4 regions of the Marinobacter sp. MA genome follow, and region 2 is predicted to be linked to each of the others. Evidence: predicted binding sites of a transcription regulator. Region 2 holds the regulator's gene; each other region holds the start of a gene.
What was found. The regulator LexA, encoded in region 2, represses DNA repair genes until DNA is damaged. The targets are predictions, from matches to a motif close to CTGTNTNNNNANACAG.
Positions count from the first base shown of each region.

Region 1: a site for LexA is predicted at 2,062-2,077, ahead of recN (DNA repair protein RecN). Genes of this name have one in related genera too.
Region 3: a site for LexA is predicted at 1,577-1,592, ahead of imuA (translesion DNA synthesis-associated protein ImuA). Genes of this name have one in related genera too.
Region 4: a site for LexA is predicted at 1,892-1,907, ahead of recA (recombinase RecA). Genes of this name have one in related genera too.

Region 1 covers NZ_CP103058.1:3,631,617-3,635,879, forward strand. Annotated here, with positions in the region: gene dnaK (molecular chaperone DnaK) at 1-1,185, opposite strand, end outside; gene grpE (nucleotide exchange factor GrpE) at 1,278-1,880, opposite strand; gene recN (DNA repair protein RecN) at 2,136-3,815, shown strand; gene fur (ferric iron uptake transcriptional regulator) at 3,910-4,263, opposite strand, start outside.
Region 2 covers NZ_CP103058.1:2,808,941-2,813,203, reverse strand. Annotated here, with positions in the region: gene NUW46_RS13035 (SIMPL domain-containing protein) at 1-331, opposite strand, end outside; gene NUW46_RS13030 (gamma-glutamyl-gamma-aminobutyrate hydrolase family protein) at 363-1,097, opposite strand; gene NUW46_RS13025 (amidoligase family protein) at 1,090-2,091, opposite strand; gene lexA (transcriptional repressor LexA) at 2,317-2,928, shown strand; gene NUW46_RS13015 (cell division inhibitor SulA) at 2,971-3,462, shown strand; gene NUW46_RS13010 (hypothetical protein) at 3,467-3,727, opposite strand; gene NUW46_RS13005 (DUF6586 family protein) at 3,779-4,263, opposite strand, start outside.
Region 3 covers NZ_CP103058.1:1,781,499-1,785,761, forward strand. Annotated here, with positions in the region: gene NUW46_RS08330 (Y-family DNA polymerase) at 1-858, opposite strand, end outside; gene imuA (translesion DNA synthesis-associated protein ImuA) at 868-1,557, opposite strand; gene NUW46_RS08340 (4a-hydroxytetrahydrobiopterin dehydratase) at 1,686-2,033, shown strand; gene NUW46_RS08345 (YrhK family protein) at 2,090-2,365, shown strand; gene NUW46_RS08350 (hypothetical protein) at 2,885-3,340, shown strand; gene NUW46_RS08355 (hypothetical protein) at 3,442-3,723, shown strand; gene NUW46_RS08360 (DUF2834 domain-containing protein) at 3,834-4,160, shown strand.
Region 4 covers NZ_CP103058.1:1,428,621-1,432,883, forward strand. Annotated here, with positions in the region: gene mutS (DNA mismatch repair protein MutS) at 1-1,258, opposite strand, end outside; gene pncC (nicotinamide-nucleotide amidase) at 1,340-1,840, shown strand; gene recA (recombinase RecA) at 2,005-3,051, shown strand; gene NUW46_RS06740 (flavodoxin family protein) at 3,539-4,009, shown strand; gene NUW46_RS06745 (PilZ domain-containing protein) at 4,023-4,263, opposite strand, start outside.

The DNA.
Region 1 (4,263 bases), 820 kb from region 2:
GGTTACGTCCAGCAGCAGCACGTCTTTCACGTCGCCAGACAGAACGGCTGCCTGGATCGCAGCACCCATGGCCACGGCTTCGTCCGGGTTAACGTCCTTGCGGGCTTCTTTGCCGAAGAATTCTTTAACCTTCTCCTGAACCAGCGGCATACGGGTCTGACCGCCGACCAGGATAACCTCGTCGATTTCACCGGCCTTCATGCCTGCGTCTTCCAGAGCCACCTTACAGGGCTCAAGACTGCGCTGGACCAGGTCTTCCACCAGGGATTCCAGCTTGGCACGGGTCAGCTTCACGTTCATGTGCTTGGGACCGGACGCATCGGCCGTAATGTACGGCAGGTTCACGTCGGTCTGCTGGCTGCTGGAAAGCTCGATTTTCGCTTTCTCGCCAGCTTCTTTCAGACGCTGCATCGCCAGGGAGTCGCCACGCAGGTCGATGCCGCTGTCTTTCTTGAACTGGTCTGCCAGGTACTCGATGATTTTCAGGTCGAAGTCTTCACCACCGAGGAAAGTATCACCGTTGGTGGCCAGAACCTCGAACTGGTGCTCGCCGTCAACATCGGCAATTTCGATGATGGACAGGTCGAAAGTACCACCACCCAGGTCGTACACGGCCACGGTGCGGTCGCCGCTCTTCTTGTCCAGGCCATAGGCCAGGGCGGCCGCGGTCGGCTCGTTGATGATCCGCTTTACTTCCAGACCGGCGATCTTGCCTGCATCCTTGGTAGCCTGACGCTGGCTATCGTTGAAGTAGGCCGGCACGGTGATAACCGCTTCGGTCACTTTCTCACCCAGGTAGTCTTCTGCAGTCTTCTTCATTTTCTTGAGAACTTCTGCAGACACCTGCGGCGGCGCCATCTTTTCGCCTTTCACTTCTACCCAGGCGTCACCGTTGTCCGCCTTGGTAATTTTGTAAGGCACCATCTTGATGTCTTTCTGAACAACATCGTCTTCGAAACGACGACCGATCAGACGCTTGATGGCGTACAGGGTATTGTTCGGGTTGGTTACCGCCTGACGCTTGGCTGACTGGCCAACCAGAGTTTCACCATCATCGGTATAGGCAATGATGGACGGGGTGGTGCGATCACCCTCGGCGTTTTCAATTACCTTCACCTTATCGCCATCCATGATGGCAACACAGGAGTTGGTCGTTCCCAGATCGATACCGATAATTTTGCTCATTGAGTCACTCCAATTCTTCTGAATGCTTTCCCGGAGGGGATTAGCCTCCGCTTTCGCTATTTACTGGCTATATTGGCGCTTTAATCGGCTTTTCAAGCCTGCTCATCAATTTTTGGTGCGTCTTCCGACTTGGCGACCATCACCATCGCCGGCCGCACAACCCGACCATTCAGCAGATAGCCTTTCTGAACCACGGCAACCACACTGTTTGGTTCTGCATCAGGCGCGGGCACCATGGACATGGCTTCGTGCTGTTGGGGATCGAACGGTTCGCCCACAGGGTTAAGCTGCTCAACGTTGAACTTCTTCAGGCTGGACATGAACAGGTTCAGTGTCATTTCCACACCTTCACGGATGGACGCCACCAACTCGCCCGATTCCTCGTGCCCTTCGGTGCTCTCGACCGCCTTCTCAAGACTGTCCGCAACCGGCAGCAACTCCTTGACGAACTTTTCAAGGGCAAACTTGTGAGCTTTTTCCACATCAATTTCGGCGCGACGCCGAACGTTCTGCATCTCCGCCTGGGAGCGCAGCATCTGCTCCTGAAACTCCTGAACCTGAGCCTTGAGCGCTTCCACTTCGGAGACTTCGCCGTTTTCTCCAGCCTCGCCTTCGGCAGATTGGGCTTCCTCTTTGGCAGCCTCGAGGGCTTCATTCAGTTCCTCGTGCTCGTTCCGGTTCTCGTCAGTGCTCATGGCTACTCCTGCTTGTTCGAATGCGGCCCGCTGTCAGTGGCCGGTTAAACATGGGCTCCGGCCGCAGCGAGCCGGAAAATGTCGTTGCGAACGGATATGGGGCCCGCTCTTCAGGTTTCAACCACCAATGCCTGCATTCCTGAAGAAAATCCCATCCGCCGATTTGCAAACAACAAAAACCCTGTATATATTCACAGCAACTGTATACATCCACAGTGTTTTGCCGGTCTCAGGAAAAACGCGGAGGTTATCTGCATGCTGACTCAACTTACGGTTTCCAATTACGCCATCGCCGAACGGGTGGAACTCCAGTTCAACAAGGGCATGACGGCGCTCACCGGCGAGACCGGCGCTGGCAAATCTATCGTACTGGACGCCCTGGGCCTGGCCATGGGCGGGCGCGCAGATGCCGGAGCTGTCCGCCATGGCGCCAAGCGCGCTGATATTACCGCCACCTTCGATGTGTCCAATATTCCCGAAGCGGGCGAATGGCTGGCCCAGCACGAACTGGATGACGACAACGACTGCATCCTGCGCCGGGTGATCAGCAAGGATGGCCGCTCCCGGGCCTACATCAATGGCCAGCCCTGCCCACTGAACCATTTGAAGGAACTTGGCGGGCTGTTGATGGACATTCACAGCCAGCATCAACATCAGTCGCTGTTACGCAAGGACACCCACCGCAAACTGGTGGACGAGTTTGCCGGCGTTGAAGCCCTGGCCGCCGACACCCACGAGGCCTGGAAAACCTGGAACCAGATCCGCCAACGGCTGACCGAGCGCCGGCAGAACGCCGACGAAGCGGAGGCCAAGCTGCAACTGCTGCGTTACCAGGTGGAAGAACTGGACCGCCTGGCTCTGGAAGACGGCGAACAGGAACAACTGGAACAAGAGCAGGCGCAACTGAGCCAGGCCGACGCGGTTCTGCACAGCAGCCACCAGGCTGCGCTGCTTTGCACCGAAGATGAGACCAGCGCAGCCGACCTGGTTCGCCAGGCACTGCAACAACTGGAACAGCTTCCCGTGGACGTGCCCGCGCTGGCCGACACCATCCAGATGTTGAACGAAGCCCAGATCCAGATCAGCGAAGCCGGCGACAACCTGCGTCATTTTGTCGAAGATTATGAGGCCGATCCGGCTCGCCTGGCGGAAGTGGAAGAGCGGCTTAGCGCTATTTACCAGATGGCTCGCAAACACCGGATCACACCGGAGGAATTACCGGAATTGCATCAGCGCCTGAGCGCGGAGCTGGCGGAATTGGACGGGGGCGAAGGCAGCCTGGAACAACTGGAAGCAGAGCTGGAAAGCCAACGAGGACGTTTCGACGATCTGGCCGGCAAGCTGTCAGAGGCCCGCGCCAAAGCAGCAGCCGAACTCGATCAGCGGGTCGCAGCCGAACTTGCCCAGCTGAGCATGCCCAACATGCAGTTCATTACCCACCTGAATCGTAACAACGGTGAGGAGCCGGCACCTCATGGGCTGGAAGAAGTAGAATTCCTGGTCAGTGCCAATCCGGGCCAGCCGGCGCGGCCACTGGCCAAAGTGGCCTCCGGCGGCGAGCTTTCACGGATCAGTCTTGCCATCCAGGTGGTGGTCGCCCAGACCTCAACCACACCTACCCTGGTCTTCGATGAGGTGGACGTAGGCATTGGCGGTGGCACGGCCGAAGTGGTTGGCCGACTGCTCCGGACGCTTGGCAGCAATGGCCAGGTATTGTGCGTTACCCACCTGCCGCAGGTAGCAGCCCAGTGCCATCAGCACCTGTTTGTCAGCAAGTTTACCGAGCAGGATGCAACCTTTTCGAAAATCGAGACGCTGGACGATCAGGGCAGAATCAGTGAAGTGGCGAGAATGCTGGGAGGCGTTGACATGACCGAACACACGATCGCTCATGCCCGGGAAATGTTTTCGAAGGGGCAGGCAACTCATCACTGAGCCGCACGCAACGATCCACTACCCCTCTCGATCCTGAGAGCTGTTGGGGCGGGCAAAACCCGCCCCTTTTTTTGTCAGGCTGACTGGATCAGGTTCAGGACTTGATGGGCTTTACGTACAAAATCAGGCTGTGATCGACGATTTCGTAGCCGTGCTCTTCGGCGATCTTCTTCTGGCGCTCTTCAATGATCTCGTCGACGAACTCGACAACTTCACCAGTCTGGGTGCAAACCATGTGGTCGTGGTGATCGTCGCCAGCCATCTCGAAAACGGCGTGGCCGCCTTCGAAGTTGTGGCGGAGAACCAGGCCCGCCGCCTCAAACTGGGTCAGCACCCGGTAGACTGTTGCCAGCCCCACGTCATCGCCTTGATCCAGAAGCTTCTTGTACACATCTTCGGCGCTAAGATGATGCTCCTCCGCAGTCTCCAGGATGTTGAAGATCTTTAC
Region 2 (4,263 bases):
GAGGCTCCTCATCCCGCTCGGGTGCAGGCAAGGTTCGGGTATACAGGTTCACGGTGGCGTCTGAATAGTCGTTGAGTTGGTCACGGTATTTGCCAATCCCCTCCCGCCATTGCTCCATCAGCGCAGCTACACGTTCAGTAGCCTTCTGCGGCAATTCGTGCTCGGCACTGGCCGTAAACTGAAGCCTGACGCTGTCCGGCTCGTATCGGACACTGCCTTCACCGGTGAGCGTCACCTCGCCCGCCATCGCCAGGGTTGGCACTGTGAGAGCCAGGGCAATAAGGAAACGGGATTTCAGGTTAAAACGGAGCTTGGGGTTCCTTCCGTTCATGACATTGCCTCCTTTGGCAACCGTTGATGGATCAGGCTTCGCCGGAATCCGGTTCCAGGCGCGCCAGTTTGAATCGGCGGGCGGCATCCACGAACTGGCCAAAAATGCGCCGGTGCCCACCGTGGTAAAGCAGATATTCAGGATGCCACTGGATGCCCGTCAGCCACTGACCTTGCGTGCTTTCAATGGCCTGCACAAAAAGATCATTATCCACGGCGGTTACACGCAGATTTTGGCCCAGGCGTTTGATCGCCTGGCTGTGAATGCGGTTGGCGCCGATCACAGGCGAGCGCATGGCTTGTTCAAGCCGGCTTTGCGTTACCAGTCGCACCGTTTGCAGGGGCAACAGCAGAGGCCGATGCCGGGTGTTGACCCTCAGCGGGGTCACGTTCTGGCACAACGATCCGCCATGAAAAACGTTAATGAATTGCGCGCCGCGGCAAATCCCCAGCACGGGAATGCCAATGGCCTCGGCCTGCTCCAGCAGCGACTGATCGGTCGCATCCCGTTTGCGATCATAGTTTGCGGTAACCTGGGGTTCCTGGCCATATCGCTCAGGATGGACATGGGTGCCGCCGGAGAGCACCAGGCCATCAAGCATTGCTACGGCCACCCGCGACCCGGGACGAATGTAGTGGGTACGAGCGCCGTGAAGACGCAATCCAAGGCTGATCAGGCGATGGGCCAGGCTTTTGCGAGCAGGACCACTTATGCCAATGGTCAGGCCGGGAACCTCAAGTTCCTGTTCGGGAAACGGCTCAGACATACCCGTTCTTGGCCAACCAGTCGTCGGTGGTTTCCTGCCAGCTGTGGGTCAGGTTATGCAGGTTGAGCTTCCGTCGCTCCCGGAACAGCCGCCGCATGTCCGCCAGGTCGTCCGGATTGTTGGCCAATTGCTCCAGTACCACCCAATCGTTCCACACGGTAGAAAAATGCCAATCCGGATTATCGATGTCGCAATCCGGCAGCCGGTAGTGCAGGGTTGGCCGGCTCTTGATCCGCGGATCGTGAACATGACGCTCAAGACGCTCACTGTCCAGGTGAGCAAACAGAGGCAGCAGGTCAAGCGCCCGGTTCCTGGTTGGGTTGAACTCCAGGTAGTCCTCCATCAGCTCACCGAGGTTGGGCCGGTAGTTGTCTTCCATCAAAAGCTCGGTATAGCGCCCATGCCAGGGTTCGATATAGGTGGTGAATTTGCGGCTGACATCCAGTTGATGCCGGTCTTTGAGCCAGTCGTAAAGCGCCGCGAACGCCTGGAAGTATCGAACCATTGTTTCCGGGCTGAGATCGGGCAGTTCCGGGTTCAACTGGAGGCCGAAGGCAAAATAGATGGCATCCCGGCTGCCCAGAGCGCCTGCTTTCCTGAGGTCTTCAACGAGAGATTCGATAGTCTCCAGGCTGGAGAAAGGCAGGGGTGGGCTGATGATTTCCAGGGGCACAACCCGTTCTGCGGCAGCATCAATCACATCCATCGCCTGGCCGCCCAGTTCCCGGATCGACTGAGGCAGGCGTTCATCGGCCAGATCAAGGTCCTTGATCGGGTCGGAATCCAGTTCCACTGTGAATTCGCCGAGTGCGGTCTCCAGCTTGGTCACGTAGCGTGACTGGAGCACCGGCGTCCCTTCAAGAAGCCTTGCTGCCAGGGTGACCAGTTCATCGTAGCCCAGACCAGACAATTCGATCTCGACACCCACGCGGCGTTCCCGGCCTTCGTTTGTCTCTAGGATATCAGGCATCCTGCAACTACTGGCTTGCGTCATGCTACTTCCTGACTTGTGAGGGCTTGAACACTAACCATATCACACCGCTGCTGATCATCATGGTTAACCCAATGCAAGAAAATCACGGGCCTGACTTTACACTGGATAAAACACTGTATATAGTCAGTTTACTGTATAAAAAAACAGGGCGCCTGAAGCAGGCTATCCGGAGCAGGCATTCCCGGACTGCGGATACTGGCACCGACCCCGATACAACGGAGTAGCTTGATGAAACTCACAGCAAGGCAGTCACAGGTACTGGATATCATACGCCGCTACGTCGATGAGACCGGCTATCCGCCAACTCGTGCTGAAATCGCAGCTGAACTGGGTTTTCGTTCGGCCAATGCTGCAGAGGAGCATCTTCGTGCGCTGGCTCGGAAGGGGGCCATTGAGATGGTGCCAGGGGCCAGCCGCGGTATCCGGCTGCCAGAGGCAGAGGAGGATCTTGGGCTGCCGGTGATCGGGCAGGTTGCCGCTGGTAGTCCGATCCTGGCCCAGGAGCACGTTGAGGATCACTGCACGCTCCAGCCCGAGTTCTTCTCGCCCTCGGCAGATTATCTACTGCGGGTCCGGGGCATGAGTATGAAAGATATCGGCATTCTTGATGGCGATTTGCTGGCAGTGCACAGCACCCAGGATGTTCACAACGGCCAGGTGGTCGTTGCCCGGGTCGGCGATGAGGTTACGGTAAAGCGTTTCCGCAAGGAAGGCTCGAAAGTCTACCTGATTGCCGAGAACGAAGAATTCGCACCCATTGAAGTAGACCTTACCGAGCAGGAATTGTTCATCGAAGGCCTGGGTGTGGGTGTTATCCGACGCTCTGATCTGCACTGATCAGTACGGATAACCTCAGATAGATTGGAAAACGGGTGAATTATGGAACAAATGAGCTTTAATCAGAATCTGGCTTACAATCCCAATGCTCTGTCCTGTTCAGTGCCGGCAACCGCCGCCCGCGAGCGACGCTCTGTCATTCGTGCCCGACGTTCTCCGGAATCCAACGAGACCAAGGTCTCTGGCAATGTGACGGAAATCATCTTGCCGGAAGGCCAGGTGGAAAACTTTCAGTTGCTGTTGCCCATGCTGACGCAGCTGAACCAGGAAAAGCGCTGGCTGGCCTGGATTGATCCGCCTCAGGCATTGGTCAGCAAGTGGCAGAAAATGCATGGGATCGTGGCTGGTGAGTTGCTAGTGCTTCGTTCAACGTCGGATTATTCCGCGCAGGAACTGGCCGAGCGAGCCCTCAGTGCAGGCACCTGCCATGCTGTGGTCATGTGGACCCGTAAACTGGGCCGCGCTGCCTTTGAGTCCCTGCAAAAAGCCTCTGCCGAAGGCAACAGCCATGGGGTCGTTCTCAGGCAGCGTTAATGACTCAGTGGAGAGTGTAGGAGGGCTGGGCGTCTGAAGCGTCCAGTTCGTCGTCTTCCCAGTCGATATCGTGGGCAACATTTCCGACCGCCTCGATACCTGCGGCGATCATTGCTTTAGCAACAGACATATCACGGTCTTCCATCATTTCCCGGGCTTCCTCCGAGAATGAGATCTTCACCAGTGGCGCACTGTCATCGTCAATGCGGCGCAGGGCGTAATCGCCGTTGGTCAGTTGCACAATTTCAAAAAACGATGGTGACATTCAGTAAACCTTCAAGTTAATCAGATCAGTGTAACCGGCAATTGGAGCGGTTCACCACTCGCTGTGCTGGTCTTCCAGATCGTCGGCAAAGTGTTTGACGGCATTCAGTGTTTTCAGCAAGGCCGCCGCGGAGCGATCCGGGCCGGTGTCGGCGGCTACCGCAATAATGTTCTCCGCGCTCACGGTTTTTTTGGTTGCTGGCGGTCGGCTCTGAGAGCGTTCCAGTTGTTCCAGATGGTTCCACCAGCTGCCTGAGCGCTGTTCCAGGTCTCTGAGCCGACTTATTTCATTCGGTTCCGGTCCGATCAGCGAGGCCAGTTCATCCAGAGTGTCAGGCTCTTCTGATTTTTTCTGGTACAACCTGGCAATCATCACCAGCAATAATTTCCGGGATCTGAGAAGTAACTCGATCGCCCCCTGGATCGCGGCTTCCCGGCGCAAAGCCTGTTCAGCTTCATTGGGGGGATGGCCTACGCCCTCGACTGTTGGTCGATCCAGTTGCCCCAGCAGAGTGCGGGCGAGAAAGAGTTTTTGCG
Region 3 (4,263 bases), 1.0 Mb from region 2:
TGGTTCTGCGTGCCGATGCCTCAGAATCAGTCGCAGGCTGTCGGTATCCTGCTGGCGCCAGCACAGATCCTCTTCCAGTTCGTCAAGCATGCGCTGGAGCGGAAACAGCAGCCCCTGGGTATGTTCGATTTCCTGCACAAAATCCGCCTGTTGCCGGAACGAGTGGGGCGGTTGCCAGGGTGTGCGGGGATCTGGCCGGGTGCCCTGGATTTTCTGGAGGTAAGCCAGCAGTTCCGGAGACAGCCGCCGTGCCAGCTCCCCCGGCGGTAAATCAAACACCTCTCCCAGCGTATTCAGCCCCAGGCGCTGCAGCCGGGTACAGGCTTTCTCGTCGAATTCCGCTGCCAGCAGGGGCATCTGGCTCAGGTTCCGAAGAATGTGGCCTTTGTCTGCGGTGCATTCCCCCTTGCCAGCACGGGCAATCAGCCGGGCCGCCAACGGGGTATAGCCAATACCGATCCAGGCGTTCAACTGGCGTTCATTCAGGCCCTGTTCCACGGTTTGCCAAACAGCGGGCAGGCCGCCATAGAGTTTTTGCAGGCTGCCAATCTCTGCCAGCAGACCATCGGGCGGCACCAGCACAATATGGGCGGCGTAGCGGTACAGCCAGCGGGCCTGATCTTCCAGAATCCTGGCTTCCTGGGTTTCATCGGCATGCACCATACCCAGATCCGGCGCCAGGCTGATGGCGGTTTTCAGGCGCATGCCGCTACGAATACCTTGGCTCCTGGCTTCCGGGCAGGCCTGAATCACCTTCTGGCCAGAGCCTTCAACCACCACCAGGGCGCCCTCATCTTCACGGGTGCGGCGAATATGGTCCAGCACCAGGTGCGGGAAATGCAGATACAGCCAGAGCATGGAGCGTTATTACCTGGTTGAACCCGACCAGGGGCCCCGGACAACCCGGGTGGTTTCACGGAATGCGAGATCGGCCCGCTGGGCCATGGCCAGTGAACAGCGTTGCCCGGGCCAGCTGCCCCGGCGTTTGAGCACATTCACCTTGAGAGCCTGCTGCTCATCGGGTTCCAGTTCCAAACGCAGGGCAGCCGGAGAATTCTGCTCGGCGTAGCGCCGCTCCCGGAACAGCACGCACACATTGCTGCCAGCTTCGGCGGCCAGTTGCAGGCGACGGACGTCCCGCGTGGCCAGCTTCCCCGGCCAGGCCATCACCAGGCCGGTTACCGGTGAACGCAGGCAGTTTTCCAGTGTCCACAGGAAATCGCCCTCATCGTCGGTATGAATCAGTACCACCTGGTCCAGATTCACACCTTCCCGGGCCAGGGCGGGGGCGTAGGGTGTATGTGGCGGGTTCAGCCAGAACACGCTTTTGCCCTCTTCGCACACCCGCCGCATGAGCGGCAAAAGCAGATGCAGCTCACCAATACCCGGTGCATCCAACAGGCATTCGCTCAGTGCACCCCGGGGCCAGCCCAGGCCGCCAAGCTGGTTATCCAGCACCTGGTAACCGGTGGGTTCTGCCGGCTGTGAAGTCTGGGTATGACGGTGCCCCTGCCAGACACGGGCATCCTGCATCAGCGTGTTCAGAAGCTCGCTCATGATGAAAACTCTCAAAATACTGTTTAAATATACAGTATTCTGAAAGCAACCGGATTTCAAGAGAAGGGTTGATAAACCGAGGAGCACAACCCACGCTTGTAATACAGCCATCAACCACGGAGGTTGAAATGAGTGACCTGAAAGCACACAGCTGTGAAGCCTGCAGCCCGAACGCACCCAAGGCGACCGAGGAAGAAAAGCAGCAGCTGCACAAAGATGTTCCAGACTGGGAAATTCTGGACATTGACGGTGAGGAGCAGCTCCATAAGGTCTACAAGCTCAAGAACTTTGTTAAGGCGCTCAAATTCACAACCAAGATTGGTGAACTTGCCGAAGAGGAAGATCATCACCCTGTAATTGTTCTGGAATATGGCAAAGTCGCCGTGAGCTGGTGGAGCCACGAAATAGGTGGCCTGCACAAGAACGACTTTATCCTGGCAGCGAGAACCGACGCTGCGTTCAACGACATGCAATAATCCCAGTCGCGGCGGAATAAACATTCCGCCGCTTTCTAACAGAGATCCTTAGCAGCATGGTTGAAGACCGCACTGACAGCCCGCTGACCCTGAAGTTTGGGCACGAAGAGCTGATCATTCGCCGCCGTTACGAAGTAATCAGCATCATCAACGACTTCTTCATCGCCATCTGGTTCCTGGTGGGCAGCATCCTGTTTCTGTTCCCGGAATACGAGAAGGCAGCCATCTGGCTGTTCATCATTGGCAGCTTTCAGTTCCTGATCCGCCCCACCATCCGGCTTGTCAGCCACATCCACGTTAAGCGAATTCCAGCCAGCAACTGGGAGAGTTAGAAGCTCTTATCGACAGGGCTGTCCCAAGGAATTTCCGGTATAAAAACACCAATGCGTTCAATGCGACTCTCTGGGTAGAGGCGAATGCGTATAAAGCCTCGAACTTTGTCTAAATATCGGGTGGTTGCGCAGGTATCGGGGTAGGGACATCCATATCCATTCATCCTTGAATGCTGATTTCATATACAGAATATCGGTTTGAATCGAAGTGAAGAGGCTGATGTAGCCGGAGTTATACGAACGCGTTCGAAAAACTCCAAAAATCACATGAGAAATGAAGGTAACTATCTGATAGGGTTGAAAAGTTGCAACAAGACGGGCGGAGTTATACGCCCATGGTGGGAGCAGGAGTGGCTCAGAAGAGGGCGTATAACTCCGACGGTAGCCGTGGTAAATGGTGCTCAAGAGCTTGTTTTTATTCAACAAATTTGTATTTTTTTGAGCGTTTTGAATGGAGTTTTACGAACGGGTGATATACGAACGCGTTCGTATAATTAGCTGTTATAAATAGGATAGAGCATGCCTGATTTCACGAGAGACGAGATTCTTCTGAGGGCGTGTAAAGCACTCGTCTACAATTTCGCCAACCAAGTTGAAGAAGGGCGGGACGTGGTCCATACCCGAATATTCAATTATTTCCTCCATCCTGAAGATCGCTATGTCTATTACGGTGCTTCAGTATCTGTGACCGACGAAACCAAAAACCATCCCGAACATGCAGTGCCATGTGCAGTATTAATTAACGAGTGTTTCCGGTTGCTCAAAGAAGACAAGCTTTCTCACGATCAGATAGCTCACCTGCTCAAAAAACATTGGAAGATCGTCAGAATAACAAAAGAAGAATCTAAGAAGCTCGATTTTGAGTTGGGCTACAAATCGAAGATGCCAGATGGCTGGTCTTTTGAAGAGGGCGATACTTTTGAGAGGTTTAAGTTGGGAAAAATCGAGCTGATACCGGATGCACCCAATTTATAACCAGGCGGTCAACCGGACGCCAAAAGCGTGGCGCTTTTGGTCCGCTCCGCTGGCGCTCCGGCGCCGGTAACCTCTGCGTTAATCCGTCGGGAGGCTTTTGTATGAAATTTTGGATTTTTCTGGGAGCTCTTTTTCTCGCCGGGTGCGACAACACTACGATTTCAGACTCACCCAATTTTTCGCTCTTTGAAACCTCGGCAGGCGTTGTCTATCTGCTTGACCAGAGTACTGGGGAACTGAAAGTAATTTCTTCGAAACAGACTGTCATCAATTCTGGGGAAGTTTTTAGAGATGATGAGGGGCACTTCTTCAAATACCTGGGGAATGGGGAAGTCGAGAAGGTTGACGAAATTGAGTCGCTTGTCCAAAAGTACAGTGATTAACAAGGCAGTCAACCGGACGCCAAAAGCGTACCGCTTTTGGTTCCCTCCGCTGCGCTTCGGCGCCGGTTATCATCAGCGTTATATTTCTTAAACCTCAATCAAGGAAGATCATGAGAATATCGACATTACCCCTAATCGTTCTCTGCCTGTTCATGGGCTTCACCTTTTGGGTTATGGCGGGCGCAGACCAGTCACTTTTGGCTTTCGGTGCCCAGCTCATGTCCAGCCCAGACACCGCTCAGGTTGTCATTGATCTCTACATCCTGGCCGCGCTGGCTTGTGTTTGGATGTATCAAGACGCCAAAATCCGTGGTAAAGGTTTGGGCTATCTCATTCCATTCTTCGTCATAACAGCGGTGTTTGTATCTGCAGGGCCGCTGCTATATTTGGTACTGCGTGGCCGGCGGGAGCCGGAAGCCAAACCCAGCGAAATATAACAAATTGTTGTAGTTCGTTCCGGCCTGCGGCCTCCACTGGACGCCCCTGTCGGGGCGCCGCTAAACAAAAGCGTTAGCTGTGATTGCCTCACTCGCAAAGTGA
Region 4 (4,263 bases), 1.4 Mb from region 2:
CCGGCGGATTATCGATGATCGAACGCTCCAGCAGGTCTGCGAGTTCCGGGTATTCGCCAATGATGGTGGCCAGTTTGACGACGTGGTGGGAGTTGACCGGTTTCAGGGTTTCCTGCAGGTCCGGCAGGGCCTGGAAGGCATCCCGTAGTCGTGCGAGGTCCCGAGGTCGCGCTGAGCGCAGGGCAACTCGCGCCAATACCCGCTCAATGTCGCCCACGGCTTTCAGCAGGTCGTGTACCGGTTCGTAATGAAACCCGTCCAGCAGTGCCGAAACCGCCTGTTGGCGCTGACGGACAGTCTCCACGTCCCGCAACGGGCGGTTCAGCCAGCGGCGAAGCTCCCGGCCACCCATGGCCGTGGCTGTGCGGTCCATCACCCAGGCCAGGGTGTATTGATGGCCGCCCATCAGGTTAGTGTCGATTTCCAGATTGCGACGGCTGGCGGCATCCAGAATCACCGCTTCATCCCTGCGTTCGCGGGTCAGCTTGCGGATATGGGGCAGGGCGGTTCGCTGGGTTTCCCTGGCGTACTGCAGCAGACAACCGGCGGCACAGACGGCCAGATTGAGGTCCTCACAGCCAAAACCGGTCAGATCTCTCACCTGCAGTTGCTGGGTAATCACCCGGCGGGCCGTGTCGGATTCGAACAGCCAGGGGCCCTGACGGCGGATACCGGTGAAGCCCTCCAGTATTTCCTCGTAGGGAAAATCCTCGCTGATCAGAATTTCCGCCGGACGCAGGCGCTGGAGTTCGCCCTGCAGGGCTTCCAGGTTCTCCAGCTCTGATACCGCAAAGCGGCCGCTGGAGATGTCGAGCGAGGCAAAACCGAACTGTTCCCGGTGGTTATATATGGCGACCAGAAGGTTGTCACGGCGATCCTCAAGATAGGCGTCGTCACTCAGGGTCCCCGGTGTGACGATCCGAACCACCTGGCGCTCAACCGGTCCCTTGCTGGTGGCAGGGTCACCGATCTGCTCGCAGATGGCGATGGATTGACCTGCCCGAACCAGGCGGGCAATGTAACCCTCAGAAGAGTGATAGGGGATGCCGGCCATGGGGATCGGGTTGCCCCCGGACTGGCCCCTGGCCGTGAGGGTGATGTCCATTAGCTCGGCCGCTTTCTTGGCGTCTTCGTAAAACAGCTCGTAGAAATCCCCCATGCGGTAGAACACCAGTTCATTGGGGTGTTGGCCCTTGATCTTCAGGTATTGCTGCATCATCGGGGTGTGCTTGGAAAGATCGGTCTGAGCTGCTGACATGAACGGGTCCGTTAGCCTTGCTTTGGATGAAGGCGTGAATTGTAAGAAAATAACCGCCGCGATGAAATGAAGGAGGTCATTATGCTGGCCAGCGATCAGGAATTGGAGGACGCAGGCAATCGCCTCGGTGAGCGGTTGCTGCGCACCGGCCGTACAGTGGCTACGGCAGAAAGTTGTACCGGCGGCTGGGTTGCCAAGGTGCTGACCGACCGGGCGGGGTCTTCGGCCTATGTGCTCGGCGGTCTGGTAACCTACAGCAATGAGGCCAAGCAGGGGCTCCTGGGCGTGACCCGGAAGTCGCTGGATGAGCATGGTGCGGTCAGCGAGCCGGTGGTGCGGGAAATGGTGGCCGGCGCCCTGGTGGCAACAGATGCCGACGTTGCCGTGGCCATCAGTGGCGTTGCCGGGCCTGGCGGTGGCAGCGAGGATAAGCCTGTCGGTACCGTCTGGTTCGCCTGGGGCAGCAGTCCGGCCACCACCGTGGCGCTGGTAAAGCACTTCGAGGGCGACCGTGATCAGGTCCGCCGCCAGGCCGTTCTGTTTGCTCTTCAAGGGGTTAGCGATTTTGTGGGCGAACTCTGACGGCTTTCACATCCGCAGGGGTTGGTCTCCTCTCCGGGTTATGTTTTAATACTGTTCAAATATACAGGGAATTGACTGGTCAAGCTGTAGAGATTCCCGATCCACTATTTCGCTGCCGGCCTTGATTGGGGCCCGGCGGCCCAGGCGACAGAGGGTTTGCACTGATGGAAGACAACCGCAAGAAAGCATTGAGCGCAGCACTTGGGCAGATCGAGCGCCAGTTCGGCAAGGGCGCCGTGATGAAAATGGGTGACCAGCCCCGCGAAGCCATTCCTGCGGTCTCCACCGGTTCTCTGGGCCTGGACGTTGCCCTGGGTATTGGCGGTCTGCCTTACGGTCGAATCTGTGAAATCTACGGCCCTGAGAGTTCCGGTAAAACCACGCTTACCCTGCAGGTGATTGCCGAGGCACAGAAGGCGGGTAAAACCTGTGCGTTTGTCGACGCCGAACACGCCCTCGACCCGGTCTACGCCGAGAAGCTGGGCGTGAATGTGGACGATCTTCTGGTGTCCCAGCCGGATACCGGTGAACAGGCCCTGGAAATCGCCGACATGCTGGTGCGTTCCAATGCGGTTGACGTGATCATCGTTGACTCCGTGGCGGCCCTGACACCGAAAGCGGAAATTGAGGGTGAAATGGGCGACAGCCACGTTGGCCTGCAGGCGCGACTGATGTCCCAGGCGCTGCGGAAACTGACGGGTAACGTCAAGCATGCCAACTGCCTGATGATCTTCATCAACCAGATCCGTATGAAGATCGGCGTCATGTTCGGCAGCCCGGAAACCACCACCGGTGGTAACGCCCTGAAATTCTATTCCTCTGTGCGCCTGGATATCCGCCGTATCGGTTCCGTTAAAGACGGCGACGAGGTGGTGGGTAACGAGACCCGCGTGAAAGTGGTCAAGAACAAGGTGTCCCCGCCGTTCAAACAGGCCGAGTTCCAGATCATGTACGGCAAGGGCATTTACCACATGGCGGAAGTCCTGGATATGGGGGTCAAGGAAGGCTTTGTGGATAAATCCGGCGCCTGGTACGCCTACAACGGCGACAAGATCGGCCAGGGCAAGGCGAATGCCTGCAAGTTCCTGGAGGAAAACATGGACATTGCTAACGAGATTGAAGCCAAGGTTCGTGACAAGCTGATGCCCAAGCCGGTCTCGAAGAAAGATGCTGAAGAGGCGCCCGCAGAAGCGAACGGCGAGCTTCTCTAAACCTTCCTCAGTGATGTCAGGGGCGGCAGGTGTAGATCCAGACCTGCCGCACCACCGTTACCTTCGGCTTTCCTTTCAGGTATCAGTCTTCTTTCCAGCTCTCTCCTGAAGTGACCCGGTTCAGCACCGATGTCGACTTCCAGGCGCCTGAGGTAATCTGCCCCTCCAGCCTGTTGCAGCTGGATTCTGATCCACCTTCTGTATTTCATTTGACGATAGAGAGTCTGCAGTTTTTTGCTGTTGGGAAAATGCATTGATTTCTCCTCCTTTGACTGTTCAGTCCATAGTAAGCAGGAGTCTTTGCAGGGTATCCGTTCAGATGGTTTAAATGTTCTCGTAACAGATCTCTTAATTTCGTCTCTGTGCTGCTCAAATAATGATCATCTGTGCTTGCTGTCCGTTCCTCTGGTTTGAGCTGGTATCACAATGAATTCATACTCGGTGAGTATTGGGTTTCTTTGCTCTTCAGATACAGATCAGAGTCGGTATGGAAGCAAAAAAGAGATTATTGATCATCGCTCATGCGCCTTCCCCGAATACTCTCAAGCTCAGGGAGGCGGCTGAGCAGGGCGCACGCCATGAAGACATCGAAAGCGTCGAAGTCAAGGTAATGGCACCTCTGGATGCGGGGCCTGAAGACATTCTGGCCTGCGACGCTATCATTCTGGGCACCACTGAGAATCTCGGGTATATGAGTGGGGCCCTGAAGGACTTCTTCGACCGCAGCTACTATCCCTGCCTCGAGAAAACCCAGGGGTTGCCCTTTGCCTATTACATTCGGGCCGGCCATGACGGAACGGGCACCAATCGGGCAATCGAAAGCATTACGACGGGTCTGCGCTGGAAGCTGATACAGGAGCCTATGATCTGCAGGGGTGAGTACCGCGATGAGTTTGAAGATCAGTGTCGCGAGTTAGGGATGTACGTCGCTGCCAGCCTTGACGCGGGGCTGGTGTGAGCCCGGAACCGGATCAGCTGGCAAACCGGTTGTAGAAGCCTTCGATGCGGGAGAGAGCATTGTCGACGGTGCGCGAATAGCCTTTTTTGTCCAGGCAATAGCTGAACTGGACGCTGACGCGATAACCCGCCTGGTAAGGTTGACACTCCACCACCCGGGCGCAAACCCGCGATTCGCTGATGTATTTGCCGTCGAAATCCATGAACAGGCGGGCCCCGGGTTCTACCGGCCTGGGGCAGAGAACGGCCATACCG